DNA from 3 places in the Arthrobacter sp. TmtSoilC79 genome. Region 1 is predicted to be linked to each of the others. Evidence: predicted binding sites of a transcription regulator. Region 1 holds the regulator's gene; each other region holds the start of a gene.

Region 1 (5,842 bases):
ACCAAGATTCCGGTCTACTGGATTGGACGGAGCAAGGAAGAGGTCTACCTCTACCGCGAGTTCAGGGACATTACGGGCGATGGAAATCCTGTGACAACGGCGCTGAAGATCATGATGGCGGAAAAGCCCTTGGATCATGACTTCTTCACACCGTGGCAGGAGCCCTCCAGCCTGGCGACTTCCATCTCGGGAAAAAACGTCATCACAGTCGATATTTCCCGCGATGCCTTCAACTCGAACCTGGACGCCGGCATGGCCCAGCGGGCCGTGCAGCAACTCGTGTACACCGCGACCGCTGCAGCGTCATCGTCAGGGCTGATCAATTCGGGCCAACAGATCCAGGTGGTCATCCTGGTGGACGGCCACAAGGACTACATGGCGTTCGGTCAAGTCCAGCTGGGCGAGCCCATGACCCGTGACGCATCCTTGGTGGCACCGCTGTGGATCATCGATCCCCAGGAAGACACCACCCTGCCCACGGGATTGGTCAAGTTCAACGGGCGGAGCACTGACAGCTCCAAGCCGATCTCCTGGCAGGTCCTGCAGGACAACGGCAAGGGCGAGAAGACCAGCCTGCTCACCGGCCAAACGCAAGCCACTGGCGAACCCGGGCAATATGGCCTGTTCACCTTCGGCGCCACGTTGAAGGCAGGTCAGTACGAGGTACGCGTTTCCCAAGTGGACAATGCCGGCAACGCCATCGCGACAAGCACGGACACCCGGCTGTTCAGGGTCGGATAGCTGTTCAGGTCCGGCCGGCTACCAGCGGCCCAGGATGTCGCTCGCAAGAACGACGGCGGCCGGTCCCGCCGTCGAAGACCTCAAGACGTGATGTCCCAAGAGCGCGGTCACAGCACCGGCGTCACTGAGCCGCGTTACTTCCCGCGGTGAGATTCCCCCCTCAGGCCCGACGATCAAGAGCACTTCCCTGGGGACCGCAACACCAGAGGCCGCCCAGGCCTCAAGGACGGTCCGCAACGGGTTCTTGGCGTCTTCGTGCAAAATGATGGCGAGGTCGCTGGCGGCAACGGCTTTGGCCAAGGAGCCGGTTTCCACCATGGTCCTTACCTCGGGGATCCATGCCCGCCGTGCTTGCTTGGCCGCAGCCGCCACCACGGACTCCCACTTAGCATGGGCTTTTGCGGCACGGTCGGCCTTCCATCGAACAATGGAACGTTCTGACTGCCACGGAAGCACAGCATCTATTCCGAGTTCCGTAGCCGTCTCGATGGCCAGTTCGTCGCGATCGCCTTTGGCCAAAGCCTGGACCAGCACCAAACGGATGTCCGGCCTGTCTTCGAAGACGACGTCCGAGGCGGCGACTGTCAGGCCCGCGGGACCGGCCTCGGCCACCACGCCGGTCAGCCTCGCGCCGGATCCGTCGGCTATGTCAACGGGTTCTCCCACCCCAAGGCGTTTGACCGTGACGGCGTGCCGCGCCTCCGGACCTTCCAGCACGAAGGTGCCTCCGGGGCGTACGTCGTCAAGGCTTCCGGCGGAGGTGAAGAAGACGGGGTTGCTCACCGCTACAGGTTACCGAGCTTGTCCCGAAGCTTGGCGAACATGCCGCCGCTGGCCACGAGCTTGCCTTCGGTGAACTGCTCCCCGCGAAGTTTTGCGAGCTGCTGCAAAAGCTCTTCCTGGGCCGGATCCAGCTTGCTGGGTGTTTCGACATGGAGGTGTACCTTGAGGTCGCCGCGTCCGTATCCCCGCAGGTGCGTCACACCCAGACCCCGCAGGGTGATGATCTCGCCCGACTGGGTTCCGGCCTTGACGTCGATGTCCTGTGCGCCGTCGAACGTTTCGAGCTGCAACTCAGTGCCCAAGGCCGCGGCCGTCATAGGCACGCTGAGGGTGGCGTGGAGGTCGTCGCCTTCGCGCATGAACATGGAATCGTTGTTGACGCGGATCTCCACGTAGAGGTCGCCGGAGGGCCCACCCGCGGGGCCGGCTTCACCTTGGCCGGACAACTGGATACGCGTGCCGGTGGCAACACCGGCGGGAACCTTGATGGTCAGGGAGCGGCGGCTGCGGATACGGCCCTGTCCGTTGCACTCGTTGCACGGGTCCTTGATGACCGTGCCGAAGCCCTCACAGGATCCGCAAGGAGCTGCGGTCATGACCTGGCCAAGGATGGAGCGGACGGCTCGCTGGACCTGTCCGCTCCCGCCACATATGTCGCAGCGTTCCGGGTGGGTTCCCGGGCGGCAGCAACTGCCGTCACAGGTGGGACAGGTTACGGCTGTGTCCACTTCCAGCTTCTTGTTGACGCCAAAAACGGCGTCCTTAAGGTCGATCCGGACGCTGATGAGTGCGTCCTGGCCGCGTCGGACACGGGAGGCAGGCCCGCCATGACCACCGCCGCCCCCAAAGAAGGTGTCAAAGATGTCCTGGAACGCGAAGCCCTGGCCGGCGTAACCGCCACCATAGCCGTTGTCCGTTCCATTCTCGTTGCCGGTGGCATCGTAGACGCGGCGCTTCTGGGGATCGGACAGGACCTCATAAGCATGGGTCACGGCCTTGAACTGTTCCGCGACATCCTCTCCCGGGTTTACGTCCGGGTGGAGTTTCCGCGCCAACTTGCGGTACGCCTTTTTGATCTCTTCCCCGGTGGCTTCCGGCGAGACTCCCAAAACGTCATAGTGGCTGCTCAAAGTCGGTTTCTCTTCCTTGTTGTACTGCGGATGTTTCTTCGGACCGGCGTTCAGCCGCCGAGAATGCGTGAAAGGTAACGGGCCACGGCCCGGACTGCGGCCATGGTGGTTGGGTAATCCATGCGGGTCGGGCCCAGGATGCCCACCTTTGCACCGGAGCCGTAACCCGTGGCCACCACGGATGCTTCCGCCAGTCCGTCGTAGGGATTCTCCCGGCCGATGCTCACGGTGACGCCGCGGGGATCATCTCCCATATCCGACAACAACCGGAGCATCACAACTTGTTCCTCGAGGGCTTCAAGCACCGGACCGATACTCAACGGGAAGTCCACATTGGACCTGGCGAGGTTGGCTGTACCGGCCATGAGGATACGTTCTTCGCGGCTGTTGTCACTGAGGGCCTGCAGCCCGTTCGCCAACGTTTGGGCCAGTCCCCGAAGCTCCGGCGGGCACAGGGCAACCACCGACGGCAGGACTTGCGGCAACAGGGCCAATTGCGTTCCGGCGATGCTTCCCAGGAAGCGCGACCTCAGTTGCATCAAAGCGTCGTCGCCCACGGCCGAACCGGTTTCAATGACCTTCTGGCCGACGCTGCCAGTATCGGCAATCAACACCACCAACACCTGTTGGGGGGCCAACAACACAAACTCAACGTGCCGCACCAGGGCGCGGTTCGAGTGTGGATACTGCACGACGGCGACCTGGTTGGTCAGTTGCGACAGGAGCCTGACGGTACGCTCCAGGATGTCGTCGACATCATCAGGGCCTTCAAGCAACGAATGGATGGCTCTCCGCTCGGCTGCTGAGAGGGGCTTAACCTGGGAGATGCGATCGACAAACAGTCGATAGCCCTTGTCGGTTGGAATGCGGCCGGCACTGGTATGGGGCGCTGCTATGAGGCCTTCTTCTTCAAGAACTGCCATGTCATTGCGGATGGTGGCGCTTGAAACACCAAGATGATGCCGTTCCACAAGGGCCTTTGATCCCACAGGCTCCCGCGAATGTACGTAATCTTCAACGATGGCACGCAGTACTTCCAATTTGCGCGGCTCACTCATTGCTCCACCTCCTGACAACTGCCATGGCCACCGGGGCCGGGTCCACTTAGCACTCAACATGCCCAAGTGCTAACCAGTCTAGTATGAGCCACCCCGTTGCTAGCATTGAACTTTCCCGGTCCAGCCCGATACAAACCAACCCGGCACAAAAATTACCCAGCAAAAAAGGTAGGAATTCCTTGGCATTCGACACGTGGGGTCCCCAGGACCTGTCAGCTCCTGCCAAACGTCAGCTGCCGGAGGTAGCAGTCCAGCGCGGGATGGTCCTTGAGGACGTCCAGTCGGGATGGGTGGGCGAAGTCACCCGCGTCGAAAAAACCGGCGGCATGCACATCGTGGCCCTTGAAGACAGGCGGGGCAAGACCAAGTCTTTCCAGCTTGGTTTCGGCTTCCTGCTTGAGGGGCAACCCATCCGGTTGATGCCCCCGGCCCCGCGCCAAGCGCCGTCGGCTGTCAGTAACGGGCGCACTGCTTCGGGTTCGGTACGGGTTCAGGGACACCGGGCACAGGTGGCCAAAGCCAGCCGTATCTGGGTGGAAGGCAAGCACGACGCCGAACTCGTCGAGAAGGTCTGGGGTGACGATCTCCGGGTAGAGGGCATAGTGGTGGAGCCCTTGCACGGTGTGGATGACCTCAAGTCTGCGATCTCCGCATTCAACCCCGGCCCCGGTCGACGCCTCGGCATCCTGGTGGACCACCTTGTGGACGGTTCCAAGGAATCACGGATCGCCGCTGACGCCATGACGGTTCCCGGAGCAGCAGGCAACGTCCTCATTGTTGGACATCCCTACATCGATGTGTGGCAGGCCATCAGACCCAAAGTGCTGGGCATTGAGGCCTGGCCGTCAGTGCCCCGCGGGACTGACTGGAAGACCGGGATTCTCTCTGCTTTCGGCTGGCCACACGAGAGCGCTGAGGACGTGGGCCTCGGCTGGCAGCGACTCCTTGGCGCCGTCCGAAGCTACGCCGATCTTGAAGCTTCACTGCTGGGCCGGGTGGAGGAAGTCATCGACTTCCTCACTGTTCCGTGACGTTGCCCCCAAAGCAGCAGCAAGTAACGTGTCATCTAGGCGTTTGTCCTGTGAAGCTGGTCGGGGCCGGTATTCTGGGACAGCAACACCGCAGCATCTTTACAGTAAAGGGAACACACCGTGGCAGAGAACGCTCCTGAAGAACCGGGCAGCGCCGCAGGCCAGCCCCAGTACCATGGCGCGCCTGCAAACGCGCTGCCTTTGACTGCCAGCGAGGACAGGCAGTGGGCTACTTTGGCACACTTCGGCGGCATTCTGGGTTGCCTGCCCTCGCTGCTGATCTACCTGATCTTCCGCGACCGCGGACCGTTCACGGCGCAGGAATCCAAGGAAGCGTTGAACTTCACCCTGCCTCCAACCATCGCCGCCGTTGTGGCGAACATCCTGGTGCTGCTGCCGGTGGTGGGCAACATCTTCGCCGTGATCGCCACCGGCATCTGGGTAGCCTTGACCTGCTTCTCAGTCTCGGCCGGAATCAGGGTCAACCATGGCCAACCGCACCGCTACAAGATCAACCTGCGCTGGGTTAAGTAACCCACCACGCCGCTGCCCGGCCAGGAGCTGGCCGGGTGCGAAAGCGTCAGCCGGGCAAACAGGCATCAGCTGGGCAACCAGGCATCAGTCGGGAAGAATCCTGCGGACCACGGCGTCCGCCAAGAGGCGGCCCTTCAGCGTAAGGATCAGGCGGCCCTTGAAGGCCTGCACGGGATCCACCAGTCCGTCGGCGATCAGCCCGGCCATTGCATGGCGCCCCACCGCGTCCAGGGCATCTACTGACAACCCTGTGCCAAGTCGGGCTTCGAGCATGATCCGTTCGACTTCCCGGGTTTCGGCATCCAGTGTTTCCCGGCCCGCTGCCGGCGAGCTTCCGTTGCCCAAACGTCCGGCATACGCCGAAGGATGCTTCACGTTCCACCAGCGGACACCCCCAACGTGGGAGTGCGCTCCAGGGCCGACGCCCCACCAGTCGTCACCGCGCCAGTAGGCCAGGTTGTGCCTGCATGCCTGCTCCGGAGTCCGGGACCAGTTGCTGACCTCGTACCAGTCCAGGCCGGCTTTGGAAATCAATTCATCGGCCAACTCGTATTTGGCCGCGTGA
Region 2 (5,842 bases), 650 kb from region 1:
GCCTGATGTTGATTTCCATCCGGTGAAGGCCCAACACCTTGAAGCAGTGATCGGTTGCCATGGCCACCGCTGTCGGAGCAATACCCTGCCCCGCCCGGCCCTTATCCACCCAGTAACCCAGCGTGGCCATCATGGCCGATCCCCAAATAATGGAAGAAACGGTCAGCTGCCCGACGATGAGCGGCTCCCGGAATCCCGGGGTCCTTTCAACAATGAGGAAAGGCAACGCAGTGGACTGGCGCGCCTGGTAGTTCAGCGAGGCCACCATCTGCCGATAGCTGGGCAGGCGCCCACCCGGTGCCGGGTTGGACGCCTCCCAGGGAGCAAGCCATTCGCTGTTCCGCGAACGGACTTCGGACCACTCCCGCTTATCGCGGTATCGGATGGGGCGAAGAAGCAGGTCTCCGCTTTCCAGCGTCACCGGCCAGATCGCAGAGCCGTACATCCTGAGGTTACTTGGGAAGCGAGGCAGTGAAGGTCGGCAGCCACTCACGCAGTTCAGGACCAAGGTCCTCGCGTTCGCAGGCAAGCTCGATGCAGGCCTTGAGGTAGCTGAGTTTATCGCCGGTGTCGTAACGGCGGCCCCGGAAGACAACGCCGTACACGCCGTAGCCTTCACCTTCACCGGCCGCAAGGACCTCGAGGGCGTCAGTCAGCTGGATCTCCCCGCCACGGCCCGGAGCTGTATTCTCCAGGACGTCAAACACGGCCGGGTGCAGCACGTAGCGCCCGATCACGGCAAGGTTGGACGGCGCTTCTTCCGGGGAAGGCTTCTCCACGAGCTGCTTGATGCGGACGTAGCCGTCCTCGCCGATCTCTTCGACGTCGGCGCAACCGTAGGCGCTGATCTTGGAGGGTTCCACCTCGATGAGCGCAACCACGGACCCGCCGGTCTTCTGCTGGACGGCGATCATGTCGCTCAGGAGGTTGTCGCGGGCGTCAATGAGGTCATCACCCAGGAGAACCGCAAAGGGCTCGTGGCCGACGTGCTGCTTTGCACGAAGGACTGCATGGCCGAGGCCGTTGGGGTCGCCTTGGCGGACGTAGTGGATGTCACCGAGGTTGGTGGCGGACTGGATGGCCTCAAGCTTGGCGGTATCGCCCTTTTCAGCCAGCGTCGCTTCCAGCGCCGGCACGCGGTCGAAATGATCCTCCAGGGCGCGCTTGCTGCGCCCGGTGATCATCAGGACGTCGTGCAGGCCAACCTTGACCGCTTCTTCGACGACGTACTGGATGGCTGGCTTGTCAACCACGGGCAGCATTTCCTTCGGCATCGCCTTTGTTGCAGGCAGGAACCGGGTGCCAAGACCCGCTGCGGGGATGACGGCCTTACGGACAGCATTGTTATCGAGAGTCACCGGACTAATGTAACGGAAGGAACACATCATCGGCTAAACCCTCGCCGCGCCGGGAAGACTTTTCTGTGGACCCGACGGCAGCTTCTGTTGCCGGACCAGCACCAGGCGAACCTCACGATCGGACACCCATGGCATCGAAGGAAGACATCCGCAGCACCCGGCGCCTCCACCGGCGGGGCCTCACCCCCGAGCAGATTGCCGCCGCAGGCACGTCCCTTGCACAGCATGGAACGGCATGGGCCGCAGCAGCCACTTCCGGCGCACCGGCCACTTTTGCCGTCTACGTGGGCGTCGCATTTGAGCCGCCCACCATGCCCCTCATCCACTCCCTGTACGAGGCAGGGCACCGGATCCTCCTTCCCGTTTGCGAGCCCGGCAGGCAGTTGAGCTGGGTCTACTGGACGCCGTCCACCGTCTTTGTCCGTTCGTCCTATGCCCCTATTGACGAACCCGAGGGTGAACGCCTGGAAAGCCAGGTTGTGGCAGGAGCCGCCGGAATCTTCATGCCCGCCACGGCTGTGGACAGGGATGGCAACCGGATTGGCCAGGGCGGGGGCTACTACGATCGGCTCCTCCAGGGCCTGGACACTTCGGGCTCGCGGCCGCCCACCATTGCGGTGGTGTACGACGACGACCTCTTGCCGGAAGGTTCGATTCCCGCCGAAGCCTTCGACCGCCCCGTGCGGGAGGTGTTGACGCCAGCCGGCGTGGTCAAACTCCACAGCCGGGCAGAGGACAGCAGAACGGCGGACCCGGGCACCGCTGGAAGAACAGCCTGAGGACACTGCCTGCTGGTGAGGTCCGGCACATCTGCTGGCGCATCGGACGGAGCCGGATGATAGAATTGGCACTCAGGCCCTGCGACTGCTAATGCGAAGTAAAATCTTCGCCACGCTGCACAGGACCTGAACTTTGTCCTGAAGGAGGAACTCAGTGCCCACATACGCATACGCCTGCAAAGACTGTGACCATGCCTTTGACATCGTCCAGTCATTCTCTGACAGCTCCCTGACGGAGTGCCCTGAGTGCAAAGGCGCCCTTCGCAAGAAGTTCAACAGCGTCGGCGTCGTCTTCAAGGGCTCAGGTTTCTACCGGACTGATTCCCGTGACGCCAAGGGAAGCACCGTCTCAGCGGCACCGGCAGCACCCGCTGCGGCATCTTCTGCGCCTGCAGCCACCCCTGCCCCCGCAGCTGCTGCGAGCTGAGTCCCCACCTTTTCCACATACGCCGCTGGGTCCCTGTCAGGTGTGCCGGCGCGTGGCTAGCGTGGCGTCATGCCACAACAGTCTCGAAGCGCCCTCCTTGCCCGCGCCCGTCGATCAGCGTCAGCAACCACCGGTCCTTCGCGCCCGGTTCCCTCCGCGAATCCTGGGCACCAATCTCCGGGCCGTAACATGCCCACGAGGTTCCATCGCCCGCCGGATCATTCCACCCCTCGGGGCAGGCGGCGAAGGATTGGCTCGTGGATTGCCCGGAACAGGCGCCTCACCGTTGCCCTCCTGCTGTGCTTGGCCGCCGGCATCGCAGTCCAACAACTGACCCCGGCCCCGGAGCTGCAGGTCAGCGTTTTGGTGGCCGCCCGCGACCTCCCAACGGGAGCTACTCTCGCTGAGTCTGACTTCACCACCATGGGCATACCCCGTGACTTCGCCCTCACCGGGGCGATCTCGGATGGCGGGGCCCTTGTTGGCCGCCAGTTGGCTGCACCTTTGAACCGGGGTCAGATTCCCACGGAATCCAGCCTTCTGGGCCCCGGGCTCCTCACCGGATCACCGGTGGGCACGGCGGCCGTTCCCCTGCGGATGGCCGACCCGTCCTCCATCCAGCTGCTCTCCCCCGGCCAGTTGGTCACCGTGGTCCTGACATCGTCCGGTTCCTACGACGAATCACGGCAAACCCAGGTACTGGCAGGTCCGGTACCTGTGCTCTGGACCTCAGCACACGGCGGCAAAGCCGGCGAATGGTTGGGCACCAACGACACCGAAGGACTTGTGGTGGTAGCCGCGGATCCCCAACAAGCAGAAAAGCTTGCCGGCGCATCTACGCAAGGCAAGCTTTTCTTTGTTCTGGTCACCCCGTGACGGGCGATCCACATGGTGGCGGAAGATCAGCCCCAGTGCGGAGGCTTTTGTTCCTTCAACCACTGCTCATGGTCGTAGCCGGACTCGTCTCCCCATCGGCGGGGATCATCTTCCGCGGCTTTGGTGGGAAGAATGCCACTCACGCCGGGCTTGGCTGCCGCACTCCTGGCCTCCGAAGCCTCATCATCGGCATCGGCGGCCGGTTCGGCAGATTCGACCCCAACCTCGTCTTCGGGACCGGTTGCTTGTTCCATCAGTACTGCTTCTTTCCCGTTGTCTGCGTAGCTGTCTTCGTTTCCGGCAGCTTCGCCAGGCTGAACCTGGTCCTCCCGTGCCGGACTCGGAGCAAATGTGGGCTGCCCTTTGTCCGCACTCAATTGTTCAACGTCCATGTCCAGGAAGCCATGCTCCGGCGACGTCGACCGCGGAATGTGGTTCTCCAGCCCAAGGTACGAACCGATGCGATCCGCGCAGGATGAAGGATCCGTGAAGACCTCAATGGTCCACAGGGACATGTACCGCCACCCCATGCGCTCCAGCAGTTGCGGACGCAGCCGGCTGCGTTCGCGGACACTCATCCGGCGATAGCGCTCGGTTCCATCGGATTCGATGGCAACGGGTGTGGGGATTTCCGCTCCCTCCCGGCCAATCGTATGAACGGGATCAGCGGCAGCAGCAATGTCCAGCACGCCATCATAGAGATGCCATACACGGGCACCGCGGGCCCTCAGTCGTTCTCCAAGGTCAGCCACCAAAGGATCCTCGCCAAGAGCCTGCTCACTGGCAACCGCACGGGAAGCGGGGGTACCAAGATTGCTGTTTCCCGAAAGCTCCCTGTCCAGCAGCTCGTAGAAGTCCACGGCGCCGTGAGCCAGCCGGTCAAGGTCAAGGTCCTCGGGACGGAAGCAGCTCAGGACATGCATCGAACGCCGTGCACGGGTCATGGCCAAGGCGAACCGGTTACGGCCACCCTCAGCGGACAGCGGCCCGAAAGAGTGCAGTGCCCGGCCGTGCGGGGTGCGCCCGTATCCGAGGGAGAAGATCACGTGGTCCCTCACCAGGCCTTGGGCACGCTCCAGGTCCACCACACGGAAAGACTCAGGGCCGGCGCCAAAGAAGGTGGACAGCAACGGATGGTTGGGCAGTTGCAGCCTGATCGCCTCGCCGATGCGGGCAGCATGGCGCAGGCTGGCCGTCACAACCGCCAACGACGTGCGGGGCCGCAGCCTGGCGTGTTCGAACACAAGGTCCACCACGCGGTTGACCTCTGCTGTCACGGATTCGACGCCCTCGTGGTCAGCCCCGGGAAGGCCAGTGCCATCGGGAATGTACTCCACCAGGATGGAGCGGTCCAACCCTGTGACGGAGTTCCCGTCGGGCAGGCGGCGCAGGCCCCCGTCGTAATAGTTTTTGCTCAGCTGAAGGATCAGGTCCTCGTCCACCGCCCGGTACACCCAGTTCAGCTGCCAGGTTGGCAGGACCCTTGCCAGTGCTTTGAAGGCGCTGTCGACATTCTCGTGGCTTGCAACGCCGGCAACCGGCGGCTCCACGGCAACGCTGAAGGTCCGTGCATGGGCAATCTTCGCATCACCGAAGGCCACCACTTGCTTGGCCCTGGCAATGGCCGGGAGGACAGCCTGCAGCGAGGTGGATTCGGCGTCAATCACCACCACGGCGTCAAACTTTTGCTCGGCGGGAAGAACACCGGTCAGGAGGTAGGGGCTGACCGACCACACAGGCACAAGCAGCGGCACCAGGTCCGGCGCCTGGGCACTGAGCGCAGGCAACGTGACCCGGCCGTCCTTCAGCAGTGCGCGCAGCAACTCCGCCTGCCTTGGGTGCTCTTGGAGCCCCTGGCGCCATTTCTGCGCCAACTGCCACCGGAGGCGGGCGGCACCGCTGGCGATGTGCGCCTGGTCTGCAAGCCGGTATTCGGCTTCAAGGCGACGCAGGGAATCGCCGTCGGACATCGCCAGGTAGTCGTCCCCGCTGATCATGGCTTCCAAAGCGGACTGCCACCAGGCCAGGTCCAATTCGGCAGCCACGGAAGCGGCAGGAACTTCGCGGGCAGCCAGGTCGGACAACAATTCACCGAGTCCGTGCTCGCGCATTTCCTCGATGAGGAGGGTCCGCTCGGGAAGGGTCTCCAGTGTTGCCGTGTCTGCAACAAGCCGTTCCAACCGCTCCATCAGTTCCAGATACGGGGTGCCGTGCAGGGAGCCACCGGCGCTGGTGTGCTTGAGCGAGGCACCGAGGCGGTGCAGGACATCGTCAAGTTCCCTGTAAAGGACACCAAGATCAGCGAGTCCGGAAGGCACTGCGGGGTGGCGCTGAGTGGTGGCATAGCCTGCCCACAGGGCCCTCTGCTCCTGAACCAGGACAAGGGAACTGTGCAGATCGGC
Region 3 (5,842 bases), 1.5 Mb from region 1:
CGGCCAACTATCGCCTGGTCGATGTCCTTGAGAAGGTCCACGTTCAACACAGGCTTGCCGTCGGCTTTGCGCCAGCCTTTGCGTTTCCAGCCTGGCATCCACTTGCTGATGCAGTTGATGACGTACTGGCTGTCGCAAAGGATCAGCAGCTCTTCCTCCGGCACGTGCGCCGTGGATCGGAAGAGGTCCAGGACAGCCATGAGCTCACCCTGGTTGTTGGTGCCATGCGGCCAACCTCCTGCGCGCCAACAGGAGTCATCAACGTACCAGGCCCAACCGGCCGGCCCAGGATTGCCGAGGGCGGACCCGTCGGCGGCAGCAATAATCGTCATAACGTTAATCCTGCCAGACCCCACCGACACTGAATCCGTGATAACACCCAAGTAGGTGCAGTAGATGCCCTTTTGAGCGCTCTTAACGGCATGTACTGCTACCTACTTGGGTGCGCATAACAAAACAGCGGCCCCCACCAAAAGGTGGGGACCGCCGTCGTTTACTCTAAAGCGTGACGCCTGGGCGCTGTATTGCTACAGCAGAGGGGCTTAGAAGCCGCCCATGCCGCCCATGTCGTCGCCGCCGGGAGCCGGAGCGTTCTTCTCGGGCTTGTCAGCAACTACAGCCTCGGTGGTCAGGAAGAGACCAGCGATGGAAGCAGCGTTCTGGAGAGCCGAGCGGGTGACCTTTACGGGGTCGTTCACGCCGGCAGCCAGAAGGTCTTCGTAGACGCCCGTGGCAGCGTTCAGGCCGTGGCCCGAAGGCAGGCCGCGAACCTTGTCCACCACAACGCCCGGCTCGAGGCCGGCGTTGAAGGCGATCTGCTTCAGCGGAGCGTCGATGGCAACCTTGACGATGTTGGCACCGGTTGCCTCGTCACCTTCGAGGGTGAGGTTGGCGAATGCCTTGGCACCGGCCTGGATGAGGGCAACGCCACCACCGGCAACGATGCCTTCTTCAACGGCAGCCTTTGCGTTGCGGACTGCGTCCTCAATGCGGTGCTTGCGTTCCTTGAGCTCAACCTCGGTTGCGGCACCGGCTTTGATAACTGCAACGCCGCCGGCCAGCTTGGCCAGGCGCTCCTGCAGCTTCTCGCGGTCGTAGTCGGAATCGGAGTTCTCGATCTCAGCGCGGATCTGGGCCACGCGGCCTGCGATCTGCTCTGCGTCGCCGGCACCTTCAACGATGGTGGTCTCGTCCTTGGTGACAACAACCTTGCGGGCGGTGCCGAGGAGTTCGAGGCCGGCGTTTTCGAGCTTGAGGCCAACTTCTTCGGAGATGACCTGACCACCGGTGAGGATGGCGATGTCGGCCAGCTGTGCCTTGCGGCGGTCACCGAAGCCCGGAGCCTTGACGGCGACGGACTTGAAGGTGCCACGGATCTTGTTGACGATCAGGGTGGCCAGGGCCTCGCCCTCGATGTCTTCGGCGATGATCAGCAGCGGCTTGTTGGACTGCATGACCTTCTCCAGAACCGTGACGAGTTCCTTCACGTTGGAGATCTTGGAGTTGACGATCAGGATGTACGGGTCCTCGAGGACCGTTTCCTGGCGCTCAGCGTCGGTGACGAAGTAAGCGGAGATGTAACCCTTGTCGAAGCGCATGCCCTCGGTGAGTTCGAGCTCCAGGCCGAAGGTGTTGGATTCCTCGACCGTGATAACGCCTTCCTTGCCCACCTTGTCCAGGGCTTCGGCGATCAGGCTGCCGATTTCCGGGTCACCGGCGGAGATGGAAGCCGTAGCTGCGATCTCTTCCTTGGTTTCGATTTCCTTGGCGGAAGACAGCAGTTCGTTGATGACTGCCTCAACAGCCTTCTCGATGCCGCGCTTGAGGGACAGCGGGTCGGCGCCGGCGGCAACGTTGCGCAGGCCTTCCTTCACCAGTGCCTGGGCGAGGACGGTTGCAGTGGTAGTACCGTCGCCAGCGACGTCATCCGTCTTCTTGGCAACTTCCTTGACCAGTTCTGCACCGATCTTCTCGTAGGGGTCGTCCAGTTCGATCTCCTTGGCGATGGAAACACCATCGTTGGTGATCGTGGGGGCGCCCCACTTCTTTTCGAGGACGACGTTGCGTCCACGCGGGCCGAGGGTGACCTTGACGGCGTCTGCGAGGATGTTCAGGCCCCGCTCGAGGCCGCGGCGTGCCTCTTCATCAAATGCAATGATCTTGGCCATAACGGCGGTAGTCCTTTCGGGACAGTCGTTAAGAAGGTACCTGTCAGATGGGGTGCCCGCGACGGACGGTCCCTTGCCCGCGGCCTCTGTATGCCCCGCGCTCCGGACCTCACCCCACCAAGGTGTTTCTTGATCCTCCGCTGGAACGGACGCTGCCCAGCCCCGGAGTAAACCGGCCTGGACTTAGCAGTCGAACCATAGGAGTGCTAAATCAATAATTAGCACTCGGCCGGGGAGAGTGCAAGCAGAGATGCCATTTTGCTCTATAAACACAGGGCTTTCAGCCGAGGGCTGACCCGGATGCCGAGGGCTGACCCGGATGATGCGGAAGCCGGCCTGGCGCTACGCGACGCGCACGCCTTCGGCTTGCGGCCCCTTCTGCCCCTCGCCCAGTTCAAATTCGACCCGCTGGCCCTCTTCAAGGGCACGGAATCCGTCCATTTGAATGGATGACCAGTGCACAAAGACGTCGTCACCCGATTCATCCACTGTGATGAATCCGTAGCCTTTTTCGGCGTTGAACCATTTGACGGTTCCCAATGCCATGATGCCCACACTTTCGCAGTAGCCAAGACCGGTTGCCGGGATCTCCGTACCGGATCTAATCCACTGTAACCACAGTCACTCTGCCGGCGCTCCCACGGAGGGCCAGGGCATGGGTTTTGTTATTGAGGCTTAACCGAGTTGGGGCTTTGGGGCCTTGGGACGGGCCGGAGGGCTACTGGTAGCCAGGTCCTGCCACAACCACCAAGGGCTGCTGGATTTCAGGCGATTCAACAACCGACTGGATTCCCAGCAACGCGCCGAGCGCCTCGGCGTTGGCCTTCTGCCCGGGCGTGTTGTAGAAGATGACGGACGTCTGCTGCGGCAGTCCGCCCCAGTTGCCCACCGTGCCCAATGTCCAGCCATCTGCTTGCACCAGGCCGGCCACCCGGCCCGCCAAACCTGCAGTGCCTGCTCCGTTATAGACCGCGACGGGGGTGGTCTTGTCCACGGGAGCGGAAGATGTGGTTGCCGAAGGGCTCTCGGACGGGGCGGGTTCACTGGAAGCAGACGGCGCACTGCTGGATTCGCTCGGAGCAGCAGAAGGCGTCGCATCGCTTTGCTGAGGCGCCGGCGTCGAGACACTGGGCGCTGCAGTGGGAGCTACTACGCCGAGGTTTGGCAGGACCAGGAAGGCCACCAGTCCGAGGACCAGGGCCACCGCCCCAACGGTCAGGACCGGCCACAGTGTGGGACGCGCAGTCTCCTGGGCGTCACGGTGAACGCCCTGCCGGGAGGTGTTCTGCGGGACCTGGTCGAATTCGTCCTTGGCATATTTGGTCATGGTGAAGCGATGTCCTTGCTGGTTGCTGCTGACAGATCAGCCTGGCGATTTACGCGTCGGACCCCAAGCGACGTGCCGTCCGCGCGCGCTGGCGGGACGTACGTAGTCTACGCAATCTCTTGACGAGCATGGGATCGTGGGCCAACGCGTCTTCAGTATCGATCAGTGCGTTCAGGATCTGGTAATAGTGTGTAGCCGAGAGATCGAACAGCTCGCGGATCGCTTGTTCCTTGGCCCCTGAGTACTTCCACCACTGCCGTTCCAGGGCCAGCATCTGCTGGTCCCGTTCGCTGAGCGGCGAGTCGCTGCGGGTCCCGGCCGCAAGGTCTTGGAGGGCAAAACCACCTGACTGCGGCGCCATTGGTTCCGGTGCGGGCTCTGCCACGGCATACTCCTTCGACGCTTGTTGGGGAAAATGTCCTACCCCCATGTTACGGGCGAATAACAACGCTGTCATTCGCCAACACTGTCATTCGCCGGGCCGGGCACGCGCGGGAGACAATGGCGGAGTGAATGGCGAGGATGCACTCTTTGACCTTGAGCCGACCGACCTGGGGGAGGCCGGTTTCGCCGGGCTGCCCGATCGCCCGCTGGAAGAGCTGATGGCCCCGGACTGGGCCGACGCCCTCCGCCCTGTAGAAGGCCAGCTTCGCAGCGCCTTGGCCTTTGTGGCGGGCCAAGCCAAGAGCGGGGCCCACGTCCTTCCGGCCGCCAACAACCTTCTGCGCGCCTTCCAGCAACCGTTGGCCGACGTCAAAGTGCTGATCCTTGGGCAGGACCCGTACCCCACGCCGGGACACGCCGTCGGCCTTTCCTTTGCGGTGTCGCGGCAAACGCGACCCATCCCGCGAAGCCTGGCCAACATCTACCGCGAACTCCACGACGACCTTGGCCTGCCACCCCGGGTCCACGGCGACCTCAGCGCCTGGACGGATCAAGGCGTCCTGCTGCTGAACCGCGTCCTCAGCGTCAAAGCCGGAGATGCCGGCTCACATCGTGGCAAAGGATGGGAGGCCATCACGACGGCGGCAGTTACCGCCGTCGTCAACCGTACCGACGGCGCGGGGCACCGTAGTCCGTTGGTGGCCATTCTCTGGGGGAAGGACGCCGAGGGCGTCGTGCCGCTGCTCGAAGGAGCGCCCTCGATCGTCTCCGCCCACCCCAGTCCCCTCTCCGCTTCCCGCGGCTTCTTCGGTTCCAAGCCGTTCAGCCGCAGCAATGAGCTGCTTCTCGAACAGGGAGCCCACCCGGTCAACTGGGAACTGCCTGTCTTGTAACCGCTCGTCCTGAAACGCTCACTCACATCCCAAGCCCTTCAAACCCAACGCTCACTCACCTGGCTCCCGAAGCACTCGGGACATGCAAGAGGGTCCGGCCCAAGCACCTGGGACATGCAAGAGGGCGTGTAACCTTCGACTCATCCCCAGCAGACGTGCAGGTAATTAGCTTAGGCTTACCTATATGACTGCTCTCCCTGTCACTTCGTCCGCCACCCGCACAACACGCCCGCAGGTCAACCTGACAGTCCTGCGGAACGAACGCCTTTCACCACACATGGTGCGGATCGTGGCCGGCGGACCGGGCTTCGGCGACTACGCGAACAACCAGTACGTGGACCGCTACGTCAAGATCGTCTTCCCCCAGCCCGGCGTTGACTACCAGCTCCCCCTGGACCTGTGGGCCATCCGCGAGACCATGCCGCGGGAACTGTGGCCGCACACCCGGACCTACACCATCCGCTGGGTGGACCTGGAAGCCCGGGAGCTGGCCATTGATTTCGTGGTCCATGGCGATGAAGGCCTGGCAGGTCCGTGGGCAGCAGAGGCCAAACCCGGCGACTCGTTGGTCTTCACGGGTCCCGGTGGCGCTTACAACCCGGCCCCGGAAGCCGACTGGTACTTGTTCGCCGGCGATGACGCCGCGATCCCGGCCATCGCTGCCTGCGTGGAGGCCCTTGCCCCTGAGGCCCGCGGAACCGTCTTCCTTGAGGTGGACAGCGAAGCGGACATCCTCCCCATCTCGGCACCCTCGGGGGTCAAGCTGCACTGGCTGTACCGCAACGGAGTACCCGCAGGTTCGAGTGACTTGCTGCTCGAGGCCCTGCGCAGCACCGAATGGCTTCCCGGCCGGGTGGACGTCTTCGCCCACGGCGAGCGGGGCTACATGAAAGGCCTGCGGGAGATTTTCTTCGTACAGCGTGGGCTGGAGCGCTCCCAGGTTTCACTGTCCGGCTACTGGGCGCAGGGCCGCGTGGAGGAAGTGTTTCAGGCCGAGAAAAAGCTTCCGGTCGGACAGATCTAGCCTCACCCGCTAACGCCACCTGCGCCGATTAACGACGAAAGGCACC

Evidence for each region. The regulator HrcA, encoded in region 1, represses chaperone genes, less so after heat shock. The targets are predictions, from matches to a motif close to TTNGCACTCGNNNNNNNCGAGTGCNAA.
Region 2: the regulator HrcA is predicted to act here: its motif matches at 2,203-2,229, upstream of AC6JA3_RS06995 (FmdB family zinc ribbon protein).
Region 3: the regulator HrcA is predicted to act here: its motif matches at 2,352-2,378, upstream of groL (chaperonin GroEL).

The regions. Positions count from the first base shown of each region.
Region 1 covers NZ_AP046051.1:2,149,273-2,155,114, reverse strand. The annotation lists gene AC6JA3_RS10020 (GerMN domain-containing protein) at 1-741, shown strand, start outside; gene AC6JA3_RS10015 (16S rRNA (uracil(1498)-N(3))-methyltransferase) at 760-1,524, opposite strand; gene dnaJ (molecular chaperone DnaJ) at 1,527-2,654, opposite strand; gene hrcA (heat-inducible transcriptional repressor HrcA) at 2,705-3,712, opposite strand; gene AC6JA3_RS10000 (DUF3097 domain-containing protein) at 3,892-4,743, shown strand; gene AC6JA3_RS09995 (DUF4870 domain-containing protein) at 4,864-5,277, shown strand; gene hemW (radical SAM family heme chaperone HemW) at 5,362-5,842, opposite strand, start outside.
Region 2 covers NZ_AP046051.1:1,504,249-1,510,090, reverse strand. The annotation lists gene AC6JA3_RS07010 (GNAT family N-acetyltransferase) at 1-445, opposite strand, end outside; gene galU (UTP--glucose-1-phosphate uridylyltransferase GalU) at 453-1,388, opposite strand; gene AC6JA3_RS07000 (5-formyltetrahydrofolate cyclo-ligase) at 1,487-2,137, shown strand; gene AC6JA3_RS06995 (FmdB family zinc ribbon protein) at 2,292-2,564, shown strand; gene cpaB (Flp pilus assembly protein CpaB) at 2,634-3,440, shown strand; gene AC6JA3_RS06985 (AAA family ATPase) at 3,467-5,842, opposite strand, start outside.
Region 3 covers NZ_AP046051.1:3,636,009-3,641,850, forward strand. The annotation lists gene AC6JA3_RS16560 (RNase H family protein) at 1-332, opposite strand, end outside; gene groL (chaperonin GroEL) at 543-2,168, opposite strand; gene AC6JA3_RS16570 (cold-shock protein) at 2,511-2,714, opposite strand; gene AC6JA3_RS16575 (LytR C-terminal domain-containing protein) at 2,887-3,495, opposite strand; gene AC6JA3_RS16580 (DUF3263 domain-containing protein) at 3,545-3,880, opposite strand; gene AC6JA3_RS16585 (uracil-DNA glycosylase) at 4,005-4,772, shown strand; gene AC6JA3_RS16590 (siderophore-interacting protein) at 4,957-5,796, shown strand.